Phreatobacter stygius: one gene and its partner. The protein of the gene in region 2 interacts with the protein of the main gene of each other region in a pairwise test. Links are inferred from orthologs where the notes say so. Each region holds a gene or a part of one and is shown on either strand. Other genes may lie near its edges.

Region 1 (5,611 bases), 5.1 Mb from region 2 along the record:
GCGGCGACCAGGTCGGCGGCAAGCGCATCGTCATGGCTGTAGATCGGCGGCAGATCGGGACCGAGCGCCACCCGTGCGGCCCCGGTGAGCGTCGCGAAATCGGCCATCAGCGCCGGCTCGTCCTCGTCGGCCAGCGCCAGCGCGTCGCACAGCACCAGCCGCCCTTCCGCGTCGGTATTGCCGATCTCGACGGAAAGGCCTTTGCGCGTCGGGAACACGTCGCCCGGCCGGAACGCCTGGCCGGAAATGGAGTTTTCCACCGCCGGCACCAGCAGCCTCAGCCGAACCGGAAGTCTCGCCGCCATGATCATATGGGCAAGGCCGATGGCCGCGGCGGCGCCACCCATGTCCTTCTTCATCAGCAGCATGCCCGTATCGGACTTGATATCGAGGCCGCCGGTGTCGAAGCAGACGCCCTTGCCGATCAGGGTCACCTTCGGATGATCCGGATCGCCCCAGGTGAGATCGACCAGCCTCGGGCTGCGCGCCGAAGCCATGCCGACCGCATGGATCATCGGCAGGTCGGCTTCGAGCAGATCCGGGCCGATGATCGAATAGACATCGGCGCCGTGCCGGCCGGCGAGCTCGCGGATCGCGGCCTCGAGTTCGGCGGGCCCCAGGTCATTTGCCGGCGTATTGACGAGGTCGCGCGCCAGGCTGGTCGCCTCGATCGCCTGGGTCAGCGCTTCGGCGTCGACGCCCTCGGGCACGACCAGCAGGACGTCCTTTGCCGTCGCGGTCTTGTAGCGGCCGAAGCGGTATTGCGCGGTGACGAAGGCGAAGGCCGCCCGCTCCGGATCATCCGGCCCATCGGCGAAACGGTAGAGCCCCGCCGGCAACTGGCCCGGCAGCTTGCCGGCGAGCATCAGATCCCGATGCCGTGCATCCTCGGCCTCGACACCGAACAGCACGGCAGCGACCGCACCGTCGGCATCCGGCAAGACGGCCACCTTGCCCGGCTTCGGCTCGAAGCCGGTGGCCGCCAGATAGGCCCTCTGCGCCGGCGACAAGCCGGCGCCGGCCGCGTCGAGCGAGACCGGGGTGACGAAGCTGATCGGAATGGCACCGGTGGTGCCGGCGGGCTTCAGGAGCGGATGCATGGCAAACCTTGGCTGTCGAGCGAAGCCCCCACGCTAGCGCGTGTGAGAAACGCGGGCTAGGACCGGCAGGCCGGGGACGTCACCCCCCTTCCAGGTGGCGCGCCACCATTCGGCCGAGCGAAGCGTTCCCGGAACGTCGCCTCGATCCACTGGACCACGGCCGCGACGCTCACCGTCCGGCGCCGGTCCGGATGAACGAGCAGGAACAATTCCCGCTCGGCGGTCGCCTCCTCATCACTGGCGCGCAGGAAACGCGCATCGCCATCGCCGACAAGCTCGGGCAGCATCAGTTCGGCGCCGAGCGCGACGGCGGCTTCCGCCAGCACGTCCAGCCGTCCCGAACGGAGTGCCACCAGCGCCCGCGGCCGCAGGCGATCGAGCGCCTGCATTTCCGCGACATGGGCCAGATCGTCGTCATAGCGCACGACCGGTCGACCCGCCGTCGCGCCGGCGCCGGCGCGATAGAGACGGAACCTGACAGCGCCGAGGCGCTTGGCGATCGCCTGGTCGCCGACCGGCCGGGCGAGCCGGAGCGAGATATCGGCTTCGCGACGTTCGAAGCTGGCATTGCGCGTCTCGGCGACGAAATCCAGCGTGATCCGCGGGTGCGCCGCATGGAAAGCGCCGAGCGCCGGCGCCAGCACGCCGGTCAGCACGAAGCCGATGCTCGACACCCGGACGCGACCGTCGAGCTCTGCCTTGGTGTGCCTGAGCGCGGCCTCGGACTGGCGTGCGGCATCGGCCATGACGGTGAGATGGTCGATGGCTGCGGCAAGCGCCGGGGTGGCGACAAGCCGCCCGTCGATCCGGTCGAACAGGGTCACGCCAAGCTGTCGCTCGACCCGCGCCAGGCGCCGCGCGGCCGTGGTCTGGTCAACCCCCAGAACCTTGCCGGCCTGGGTCAGGGTTCCCGCATCGACGATGCGCCGCAACAGTTCGAGATCGTCCCAGGTCATCCTGCATTCATGCAGCATCGACAGCCAGAAATACAGATTTACCTGCGCTGTCGCAGGTTCTTGAATGGCCGCGCAGAGGAGATCGCATCATGTCCACCCCCGCCACCCTTTTCACCCTGGCCGGCCGCACGCCGCAGCCGCCGAAGCTCGCCGGCGCGACGCTGGTCCTGGTCGACTATCAGAACGAATATCTGGAGGGGCCGATCGCCCTGCCCGAGGCACGCGCCGCCGTCGACCGCGCCGCCGACCTCTTGGCCAGGGCGCGCGCCGCCGGCAGCCGGATCATTCATGTCGCCCACAAGGGCGGCAAGGGCGGGCTGTTCGACCGCGACGACAGGCGCGGCGCCATCATCGACGCACTCGCACCCCGCGACAGCGAACTGGTGATCGAAAAGCCGAGGCCGAATTCGTTCTCGGGAACCGAGCTTGCGGCCAAGATCGGCGCGCCGGATGCGCCGCTGATCGTCATTGGCTTCATGACGCATATGTGCGTGTCATCGACGGTCAGGGCGGCGCTCGACCTCGGTTATGCCACGACGGTCGCCGGTGATGCCTGCGCCACCCGCGACCTGCCCGGTTCGGAAACCGGCGTGGTCAGCGCCAGGACGCTGCACGAGGCCGAACTGGCAGCCCTTGCCGATCGTTTCGCCGGGGTCTTCCCGGTCTCGGCCTTCGGCTAGAGCGGCGGCCTGCCACGATGCCGGCGCGAAGCGCATGCCGCTTCGCGCCGCCTGGCCTCAGCCGCGCAGGCTGCCGCCGGTCTTCTTGGTCACATCGGCGACGATCCGGGCACTCACCGCCTCGATCTCGGCTTCGGTCAGGGTCTTCTCGCGCGGCTGCAGCGTGACCGCCAGCGCCACCGACTTCTTGTCCGGATCGATGCCCTTGCCCTCATAGACGTCGAACACCGCGACATTGGTGACCAGCTGCCGGTCGGCGCCTTGCGCCGCCTTGACGATGTCGCCGGCCTTGACCTCGCGGTCGACCACGAAGGCGAAGTCGCGCTCGACCGGCTGGAAGGCCGAAAGCGCGAGCTGCGGCTTGGCCCGGGTCGGACGCGCCTTGGGCGCCGGAACCTTGTCCAGGATCAGTTCGAAGGCGACGATCGGCCCCTTGGCGTCGAGCGCCTCCAGCACCTTCGGATGGAGCTCGCCGAACCAGCCGAAGACGTTCTGCGGCCCCATTTGCAGGGTGCCGGAGCGCCCCGGGTGGAACCAGCCGGGCGCACCTTGCACCACCTGGACCGCGGCGATCGACAGGCCGCTCGCGGAAAGCACGGCCAGTGCGTCGGCCTTGGCGTCGAACAGGTCGACCGGACCGGAGCCCTGCCAGTGCCGGCCGGTGCCTTCGGGCTTTGCCAGGCCGCGCCTGACCCCGGCAGCCGCGACCAGTTGGTCCTCCGGGCGGTCGCCGCGGAACACCTGGCCAACCTCGAACAGGGCGACATCGCCATAACCGCGATCGGCATTGCGCTGGGCCGCCGCGACCAGGCCGGACAGCAATGACGGTCGCATGTCGGAAAGATCGGCGGCGATCGGATTGGCCAGCGCCAGTTCCGGCTGGCCGCCGCCGAACAGCTCGGCCTGGGCCTTGGAGATGAAGCTCCAGGTCACCGATTCGATCAGGCCGCGGCTGGCGAGCGTGCGCTTGGCGGCGCGCGTGCGCTTCTGGATCGGGGTGAGCACCGGTTTCGGCACGGTGCCGCCGCGATCGAGCGGCACCGCCAGCACCCGGTCGACACCGGCAATGCGCATGATCTCTTCGGTCAGATCGGCCTTGCCATGGACATCAGGCCGCCAGGACGGCGGCACGACCTTCACCACCGGCGCGTTGCCGGACACCATGAAGCCGAGGCTCTCCAGGATGCGCTTCGATTCCCGCTCGGACACATCGAGACCGGTCAGCCGCTTCGTCTCGGCGAAGGGGAAATTGATGATCAGGTCGGAATCCGGGATCTGGCCGGCGAGCGTCAGCTCAGAGGCCTCGCCGCCGCAGAATTCGATGACCATCTTGGTCGCGAGATCGGCGCCCTCCACCGTGTAGTTCGGGTCGACACCGCGCTCGAAACGATAGCGGGCATCGGTGATGATGCCGAGATTGCGGCCGGTACGGGCGATGTCGATCGGGTCCCACAGCGCCGATTCGATCAGCACGTCGGTGGTCGTCTCGTCGCAGCCGGAATGTTCGCCGCCCATGACGCCGGCGATCGATTCCATGCCATTGTCGTCGGCGATGACCGTTTCATGGCCGGTGAAGCCGTAGATGCGGCCATCCAGCGCCAGCACGGTCTCGCCCGACCTCGAGCGGCGCACCACCAGCGTGCCCTTGACCTTCCGGGCGTCGAACACGTGCAGCGGCCGGCCACGGTCGAAGGTGATGTAATTGGTGATGTCGACCAGCGCGTTGATCGGGCGCAGACCAATGGCCGCCAGCCGCCGCTGCATCCATTCCGGCGAAGCGGCGTTCTTCACCCCGCGCACCAGCCGCAGCGCGAAGGCCGGGCAATATTTCTCCTCGCCCGGGGCGAACCGGAGTTCGACCTTCTGCGGGCAAGGGAAAGTGCCCTTGACCGTCTCGAAGCGCTCGCTCTTCAGCTTGCCGAGACCCGCCGCGGCGAGATCCCGGGCGATGCCGTGGATCGAGGTGCAGTCCGGCCGGTTCGGCGTCAGGTTGATTTCGATGACCGGATCGGAAAGCCCGGCATAGTCGGCATAACGCTGGCCGACCGGCGCATCGGCCGGCAGGTCGATAATGCCGTCGTGATCCTCCGAGATTTCCAGCTCCGCCGCCGAGCACAGCATGCCGCGGCTCTCGACGCCCCTGATGGTGCCGACGCCGAGCGTGATCTTCTTGCCCGGAATATAGGTGCCGGGTGGGGAGAACACCGACTTCATGCCGGTGTGCGCGTTCGGCGCGCCGCAGACCACCTGGACCGGATCGCCCGAACCGGTATCGACCATGCAGACCCGCAGGCGGTCGGCATTCGGATGCTGCTCGGCCGAGACCACATAGGCGATGGTGAAGTCCTTGAGCTTCGCGCCGGGATCTTCGAGGTTTTCGACCTCGAGACCGATACGGGTCAGCGTCTCCGCGATCTCCGCGAGCGGCGCTTCGGTGTCGAGGTGGTCCTTGAGCCAGGAGAGGGTGAATTTCATCGACGGGATTCCGGTCTTTCGAATACGTCGAGCAGCTTGAAGCGCTCACAGACGACTTGCATGTCTTCGCGATAGGAGCCCTGGCGCTCGAAATAGCCGCGATGGGCCTGGCGCCAGGAGGCCAACGTCCGGTCGTCCTCGCCCTCCTCGAAGGCGAAGGCCTGGTCGACCTCGGTAAATCGCATCACCGCGACACCGGTCGTCTCGATGGCGCAGGCGGGCTTACCCGCGCCGTCGAGGATCACGCTGATCTCGCCGGCGCGTGGCATGATGTTGGCTTCGCAGGCGGCAAGCGATTCGCAGGTCGCCCGTTTCGTGCCGGCAAGCACCAAAGCGAGCAATGCGTCGGCGAGCGCCGGACTGTCGCCGAACGACCATCGTGGCGCATCGCGATAGCTGT
Region 2 (7,952 bases):
GCCATGACGGCGATCCCGGCGGGCCTGTCGGGTCAGCTGGCGCCGGGGGGCGTGCTGGTCGCGCCGCTCGGCGACGGGGCAGGGGCCCAGGACATCGTGCGCGTGGTGCGCGGCCCGGAAGGCCTGGTTTCGACGGCTTTCAGCCGGGCGCGGGTGGAGCCGGCGGTATCAGGGGTTGCCCGAAGGCTGTAACGTCGGCGCAATATTTGAGGTTAAAAGAAACCGAACCTTAACCTGAACAGGTCTTAATCACGGCGTGTCAAGTTGCGTACCGCGTGAGAGTGACAATGCGTGCCAGCGCGTTTTCCGGGCTATCCAAGATTGCCCTCGTCGTCGCCGTTTCGGGCTTGGGTGCTGCTTGCAGCTCCGACATCGCGCGCTTTGACGAAAACCCCTTCCGATCGCAGCAGGTCGCCAGCGCGCCGCAGCGCCACGAGACCGTTGCCTCCGTGCCGACCACGCGGGTCGACCGCGCGCCGCTGACGCCAGCCAATGATTTCGTGGTGGCGCAGCCGCCGGCCCGTCAGGATTCGGTTGAAAGATCGCCGGTCGAAAGCTCGCCGTTCGGCGCCAATTCGGATCCGGGCCTGACCACCGGTTCGGTGGCGCAGCGCCCGGGCTTCGGTTCGTCCAATCCGCCGACGCCCGCCGTGCGCCAGATGGCCATGTCGCGGACCGGCGAGCCGCCGGCCAATTCCGGCCGCGGCGGCTGGTCGGCCGCCGGCGGCACCAGCATCCGCGCCAATTCCGGCGATACGGTCGAGACGTTGTCGCGCCGCTACGGCGTACCCGGCTCGGCGATCGCGCAGGCCAACAATCTCAGCCCAGGCCAGTCGCTCAGTGCCGGCCAGGCCGTGGTCATTCCGACCTATTCCATGGGGCTCAACGCCCAGACCGCCGGTACCGCGCCGGCCCGTCCGGCCGAGCCGATGCGGACCCAGGTCGAAGCGCCGCGGCAGGCCACGGCTCCGCGTCCGGCACCGCGCCAGATCGCCACGGTTCAGCCGACCCGCACCGATGCGGCGACCGCACCGGTGCCGCCGGCCCGGATGAACTGGCAGGCCGGCGCGCAGGCCAATAACCGTCCGGCCGCGGCGCCGGCCCCGGCCCGGCCGCAGGCCGCCCGTCCGGCGTCGCATACCGTGGTCATGGGCGAGAGCCTGACCTCGATCGCCACGAAATACGGCGTGACGCGCCAGCAGCTCGCCAGCGCCAACAGCGTGCCGCTCGATCGCCCGGTCCGGATCGGCCAGACGCTCCGGCTGCCGGGCGCGCCGGCCGCCACCGCCCAGCGCGACCATGCGCAACGGGCGGTTGCCCAGGCGCGCAATACGCCGGCCGGCCAGCGTGCCGACCAGCAATTCACCGGCTCGATCGCACCGACCGCGCCAACCGCCCGCCAGGCTCCGGCCGAACGGCCGACGGCGCCGGTTCAAGCTCAGGCACCGGCTCCCGCCGCGCCTGCGCCGGCTCCGGCCGCCGAGGCTCCCGCCACGCCGCCGGCGCGGACCGAACAGGCCGCGGCGCCGGCGGCATCGGCCGATCCGCAATTCCGCTGGCCGGTGCGCGGCCGGGTGATCTCGAACTTCCGGCCCGGCTCCTCTGACGGCATCAAGCTGTCGGTGCCGGAGGGAACGCCGATCAAGGCCGCGGAAGACGGTGTGGTGGCTTATGCCGGCAGCGAATTGCGCGGTTACGGCAATCTGGTGCTGGTGCGTCACTCGAACGGTTTCGTCACGGCCTATGCGCATAACAGCGACATCAAGGTGCGCCGCGGCGAACAGGTGCGCAGGGGGCAGACCATCGCCTCGGCGGGCCAGACCGGCAATGTCAACTCGCCGCAACTCCACTTCGAGATCCGCCGCGGGGCGACCCCGGTCGATCCGATGACCTTCCTCGGCGCGAACTAAGCTCTTCAACCTTTCCGACGCGTCCGGTTGCAAGCGGGCAGGGTATCCCTCGCTTGCCGGCCGGCGCGCCGACACGGGTAGTCGATCAGCCCTTCTCCTGCGACCTCCAAAGGGGGCTGGTCATTTTCGGGGCGGCACGGCAGTGCCGCCCCACTTTCTTTCAATGCTGAGGGTTCTCAGCTCTCCAGCCGCACTTCGAGCCGGCCGGCGAGGTCCTGGATATATTGCCAGGCGACTCGGCCGGAGCGCGAGCCGCGGGTGGTCGACCATTCCAGCGCCTCGGCGCGGGTGAGGTTCTCGTCCTGGCTCAGGCCGAAATGGGCGGCGTAACCGAACACCATGGCCAGATATTCGTCCTGGCTGCATTTGTGGAAGCCGAGCCACAGGCCGAAGCGGTCCGACAGCGACACCTTTTCCTCGACCGCCTCGCTCGGATTGATCGCGGTCGAGCGCTCGTTCTCCATCATGTCGCGCGGCAGGAGGTGGCGCCGGTTCGAGGTGGCGTAGAAGATGACATTGTCGGGCCGGCCTTCGATGCCACCCTCGAGCACCGCCTTCAGCGACTTGTAGGAGGTGTCGTTGTTGTCGAAGGACAGATCGTCGCAGAAGACGATGAAACGATAGGGCGAAGCGCGCACCAGGGTCATCAGGCCGGGCAGCGTCTCGATGTCCTCGCGGTGGATCTCGACGAGCTTCAGGATCGCCTCGCCGCCGGATTGGACCAGGCCGCCATTGACGGTCGCATGCGCCGCCTTGACCAACGACGACTTGCCCATGCCGCGCGCGCCCCAGAGCAGGGCATTGTTGGCGGGCAGGCCGGCGGCGAAGCGGCGGGTGTTCTCGATCAGGGTGTCGCGCGACCGGTCGATGCCCTGCAGCAGCACCATTTCGACCCGGTTGACGCGCTGGACCGGCTCGAGCCGCGGCCCGACCGGGTTCCAGACGAAAGCCTGGGCCGCGGCGAGGTCCGGTACCACCGGCACCGGCGGAGCGAGGCGCTCGAGCGCGGCGGCGATGCGCGCCAGCGTGTCGGTTGCGAGTTGGGTGGCGCGGGCGAGGTCGTCGGACACGGGAAAACTCCAGGATCAGTCGCCTGTCACTTGCACCAGCTAAGGCCTTCGATCAATTGCGGGACTGGAAAGATCGCCCCGCGCGACCCACATGGCTCGATGAGGCGCCCGCTGCCGTTGCAATCGACAGTTTGGTGGCTATAGTCCGCGCGAATTTCCATCCCTGTTGCGATGATGCGGCGGGATCTCCACAAAGGACCGTCCATGTTCATCACCCCGGCCTTCGCCCAGACCGGATCGGGTTCCATCAGCGAAATCCTCCCGTCGCTGCTGCCCTTCGTCTTGATCTTCGTCATCATGTATTTCCTGATCCTGCGGCCGCAGCAGAAGCGGGTAAAGGCCCAGCAGGAAATGCTCGGCAACCTGCGCCGCGGCGACCAGGTGACGCTTTCGGGCGGCGTGATCGGACGGATCACCAAGGTGGTCGACGACGCCACCCTGGAGATCGAAATCGCCGACAACGTGCGGATCCGCGCGGCGAGGCAATTCGTCGCGGAGGTGCGCTCCAAGGGCGAACCGGCGGAAGAGAAATAAGATTGCCTCCGGCGCGCCGCCCAGGCACGCCCGTTTTCGCCTAGGAACGACCTCCGATGCTCAACATCGTGCGCTGGAAAGCCACCCTCATCCTGGTGACGGCCTTCGTCACCATGCTGCTGGCTGCGCCCAATATCATGCCGCAGTCATGGGTCGACCGGCTGCCCAGCGCGTTGCGCACGCATATGACGCTGGGCCTCGACCTGCAGGGCGGCGTGCATCTGATGGTGCAGGTCGATGCCGACGCGGTGCGCCGCGAGCGACTGGAGAGCCTGCGCGAGGACATTCGCCGGATCCTGCGCGACGCGCGTGTGCAGATCCTGAGCGCGACGTTCCAGGGCAACAGCGTGGTGGTGCGGCTGCGCGAAGGCCAGAACGCCGAGCTGGCCAATACCGAGTTGCGCAAGATCCCGCAGCCGCTGGGCGGGGTGTTCTCGACCTCCGGCCAGTTTGATTTCGAGGTCACCCGCCAGGGCGACATCTTCACCGTGACGGCAACCGATCCCGGCCTGCGCGAGCGCATTTCGCGGGCGGTGACCCAGTCGATCGAGGTGATCCGGCGACGGATCGATCAGCTCGGCACGACCGAACCGGTGATCCAGCGCCAGGGCATCGACCGCATCCTGGTGCAGGTGCCGGGCGAAAAGGATCCGGAGCGGGTCAAGGGCATCATCGGCACCACCGCCAAGCTCGAATTCCGCCTGGTCGACCAGTCGATGCGGGTCGAGGAGGCGCTTGCCGGCCGGGCGCCAGCCGATTCCGTCGTCATGTATGAAGAGGTCAAGGAAGGCGGCCGGGTCGTCCAGCAGATCCCCTATCTGGTGCAGCGGCGGGTGATCGTCTCCGGCGACGAACTGGTCGACGCCCAGGCGGCGTTCAGCGCCCAGTCGGCCGAGTGGATCGTCAATTTCCGCTTCAATTCCAGCGGCGGCCGCAAATTCGCGCAGGTCACCCAGGAGAACGTCAACCGGCCTTTCGCCATCATCCTCGACGGCAAGGTGGTCTCGGCGCCGGTCATCCGCGAGCCGATCCTTGGCGGTTCCGGCCAGATTTCCGGCCGGTTCACCGCCGAGAGCTCGGCCAATCTGGCGCTGCTCCTGCGCGCCGGCGCCCTGCCGGCACCGCTGACGGTGGTCGAGGAGCGCACCGTCGGCGCCTCGCTCGGCGCCGATTCGGTCGCGGCGGGCACGCGGGCGGCCATTATCGGCTCGATCTTCGTGATCATCTTCATGTTCGCGACCTATGGCCTGTTCGGCCTGTTCGCCAATATCGCCGTGATGGTCAACGTCACCATGATGTTCGGCCTGTTGAGCCTGGTCGGGGCGACCCTGACCTTGCCCGGCATTGCCGGCGTCGTGCTCACCGTCGGCATGGCGGTCGACAGCAACGTGCTGATCTTCGAGCGCATCCGTGAAGAGGCGCGCATGGGCCGCTCGGTGATCGCCGCCATCGATACCGGCTTCACCAAGGCCATGGGCACCATCATGGACGCCAACGTCACCCAGTTCCTGGCGGCGGCCATCCTGTTCTATCTCGGCACCGGTCCGGTGAAGGGCTTTGCCCTGACGCTGGGCCTGGGCATCATCACCACCATGTTCACCGCCATCACCTTCACGCGGTTCATCGTCGTCCTCTGGCTGCGCTGGTTCAAACCCGCGCGCATCCCGATGTGATCGCGCGAAAGGGAGATCTTTACCGTGCGCCTGCTGCGACTTGTTCCGGACGACACCAAATTCGGCTTCCTGCGAATCCGGCCGATCGCCTTCGCCATCTCGATGGTCGTGACGCTGGCGACCATTGCCGGCTTCCTGCTGCTCGGCCTGCATGTCGGCATCGACTTCAAGGGCGGCACGCTGGTCGAACTGCAGGCGAAGCAAGGTGCGGCCAATATGCAGCAGCTGCGCGCCCGGCTCGGCACGGTCAATGTCGGCGAGGTCCAGCTGCAGGAATTCGGCGGTCCGTCGCTGGTTCTGGTGCGTTATGGCGAGCAGCCCGGCGGTGACCCCGGCCAGCAGGCGGCACTCAAGCGCGTCCGCGAAGTGGTCGATGCCGATTACGAGGTCCGCCGCACCGAGGTGGTCGGGCCCACCGTCTCGTCCGAACTGGTGCAGATGTCGGTGGTCGGCCTGATCCTGTCGATCCTGGCGGTGCTGATCTATCTGTGGTTCCGCTTCGAGTGGCAGTTCGCGCTCGGCGCCATGGTCGCCACCATTCACGACATCACCGTCATCGTCTTTTTCTACGTGGTCACCCAGTCGGATTTCGACATCACGTCGATCGCGTCGCTTCTGACCATTGTCGGCTATTCGCTGAACAACACCGTGGTGATCTACGACCGCATCCGGGAAATGCTGCGCAAGCACAAGAAGATGCCGATCGACGAATTGCTCGACGAGGCGATCAACTCGACGCTGGCGCGCACCACGATCACCCATATGACGACGTTCCTGGCGCTGCTCGGCCTGTTCTTCTTCGGCGGCGAAGTGATCCGCGGCTTCACCGCGTCCATGCTGGTCGGCGTGCTGATCTGCACCTATTCGTCGCTGCTGATCGCGCCGTCGATCCTGATCTATTTCGGCCTGAAGACCGGCGGTTTCGGCGCGGCCGCGCCGGCCCCCGCCGCGGCATCGACAAAGGTCAAAGCCTGACGTGCCGCGCGGCGAACCGCTCCGCCAGCTGCATGACGGGTTCGTGCCGGGCCGGTTCGTCATCGACGCCTATGGCCGCGGGGGCTTTCGCTTCGCCGAGATGAGCCATCGCGGCTCGATCCTGGCGCTGCCCTCGGGCATTCACGCCTGGGCGGTGAAGAGCCACCTCGATTTCACCGCCGAGGCCTTCGCCAAGGTGGTCGCCGAGCGCCAGGCGATCGACGTGCTGCTGATCGGGGCAGGCGACGCGCCTTATCCGCCCGCCGACGAAATCCGCTGGACCTTGCGCGACGCCGGCATCGGCCTCGACGTAATGACCACCGGGGCCGCGGCGCGAACCTACAACATCATGCTCGCCGAGGGCCGGCGCGTCGCGGCAGCCCTCGTCGCGGTGGACTGACAGCGGCCGATCCGGGGCGTCGATCCTTGCCAATGCGATTCGGGAAAAGCCGCTATCCTGTTGTTGTGCCGCGTGTTCGTCTCGGGCAGGCGATGTCGCGGCAGCTGACCATGCTCTCTTAAGCGAAGGCCATCATGGCTGCGGACGGGGCGGCGAACGCCTTTCAGGCTTGCGAAGATCTGGTGCGGACGGCGGACAAGGACCGCTGGCTGGCGAGCCTGTTCGTGCCGGCGCCGCTGCGCGCCGACCTGATGGCGCTCTATGCCTTCAACATCGAGGTCGCCGGGGTGCGCGAGCGGGTGTCCGCGCCCTTGCCGGGCGAGGTCCGGCTGCAATGGTGGCGCGACGTGTTTGATGGCGAGGCGAGGGGTGATGTCTCGGGCCATCCGGTGGCCGCGGCGCTCGCGCAGGTGATCGCCCGCCGGCATCTGCCGGCAAAGCCGCTGATCGACCTGATCGATGCGCGGGTGTTCGATCTCTATGACGATGCCATGCCGTCGGTGGCTGATCTCGAAGGCTATTGCGGCGAGACCTCGTCGGCCTTGATGCAGCTTGCGGCGCTGGTCCTGGCCGACGGCCGCGACCCCGGAACCGCCGACATTGCAGGCCATGCCGGTGTCGCCTATGCGCTGACCGGACTGATCAGGGCCTTTCCGCTGCACGCGGCACGCGGCCAGATCTTCGTGCCGGCCGACATCCTCGCGCGCAACGGGGCGCAACGCGACGACATTCTGAGCGGCAGAAGTTCGGACGGGATCAGCCGGGCGCTGGAAGACCTGCGCGAACTCGCGCGGCGCCATGTGGCGGCGGCCGAAGCTTTGCAGGGCCAGGTCGCGGTCGAGGTGGCCGCGGCGTTCCTGCCGATGGCGCTCTGCCGCCTCTACCTCGATCGGATGGATCAGTTCATCAAGGCGCCGTTCGCCAATCAGGTCGAAGCGCCGCAATGGCGCCGCCAGTGGCTGCTGTGGCGTGCTGCCCGGCGAGCCCGGTTTGGTCCGAGGCTCGCCGATCTCTAGGGTCCGGCCTCAATAGGGCCGGGGCTCACGGCGAGGCCAAAATGGACGGGGGATGTCGACCCAGCCCTATTGAGTCCGGACCCCTGGGGCAAAAACCGCCTGAGCGGTCTGACAGCTCTGGTTAGTGCGACCGGGACGCCTTGCGGGCGAGGAATTCGATCTCGCCGCGCTGGAAGCCCATGTCGGCCAGCGAGCGGTCGTCGAGCTGGGTCAGCTCGGCCTTGGTGCGCTGGTAAGTCAGCCAGGCCTTGAAACGGGTCACGAGAGCGTTGAACAGGTAAAGCATCGGGATATCTCCAAGCGGATCACTCGAACGCCCCTCCCATGACGTTCGCTGCACCAGAGATAGTTGCGATTTCGCAGTTGCGAAGAGA

The links. The genes of interacting proteins can lie anywhere in the genome.
Region 1: the proteins of secD (region 2) and pheT interact in binary tests that used the Escherichia coli proteins (3 or more experiments, as listed by UniProt). The link is inferred for Phreatobacter stygius from one-to-one orthologs.

Annotation. Positions count from the first base shown.
Region 1 is NZ_CP039690.1:1,982,801-1,988,411, forward strand. What follows is about bases 2,503-5,611. They hold pheT (phenylalanine--tRNA ligase subunit beta), read right to left. Parts: upstream 5,212-5,611; coding sequence 2,794-5,211; downstream 2,503-2,793. Other genes in these bases: E8M01_RS09020 (isochorismatase family protein), read left to right, coding at 2,503-2,736; E8M01_RS09030 (ASCH domain-containing protein), read right to left, coding at 5,208-5,611. Also shown: E8M01_RS09010 (leucyl aminopeptidase family protein), read right to left, coding at 1-1,100; E8M01_RS09015 (LysR family transcriptional regulator), read right to left, coding at 1,157-2,056; more of E8M01_RS09020, read left to right, coding at 2,146-2,502.
Region 2 is NZ_CP039690.1:7,101,834-7,109,785, reverse strand. Bases 2,931-5,878 are described here. They hold secD (protein translocase subunit SecD), read left to right. Parts: upstream 2,931-3,570; coding sequence 3,571-5,187; downstream 5,188-5,878. Other genes in these bases: secF (protein translocase subunit SecF), read left to right, coding at 5,212-5,878; yajC (preprotein translocase subunit YajC), read left to right, coding at 3,185-3,514; E8M01_RS33620 (ATP-binding protein), read right to left, coding at 2,931-2,980. In the rest of the region: E8M01_RS33630 (protein-L-isoaspartate O-methyltransferase family protein), read left to right, coding at 1-192; E8M01_RS33625 (peptidoglycan DD-metalloendopeptidase family protein), read left to right, coding at 288-1,910; more of E8M01_RS33620, read right to left, coding at 2,087-2,930; more of secF, read left to right, coding at 5,879-6,162; E8M01_RS33600 (Mth938-like domain-containing protein), read left to right, coding at 6,164-6,562; E8M01_RS33595 (phytoene/squalene synthase family protein), read left to right, coding at 6,697-7,578; E8M01_RS33590 (DUF1127 domain-containing protein), read right to left, coding at 7,700-7,864. UniProt on the Escherichia coli protein: Part of the Sec protein translocase complex. Interacts with the SecYEG preprotein conducting channel. SecDF uses the proton motive force (PMF) to complete protein translocation after the ATP-dependent function of SecA.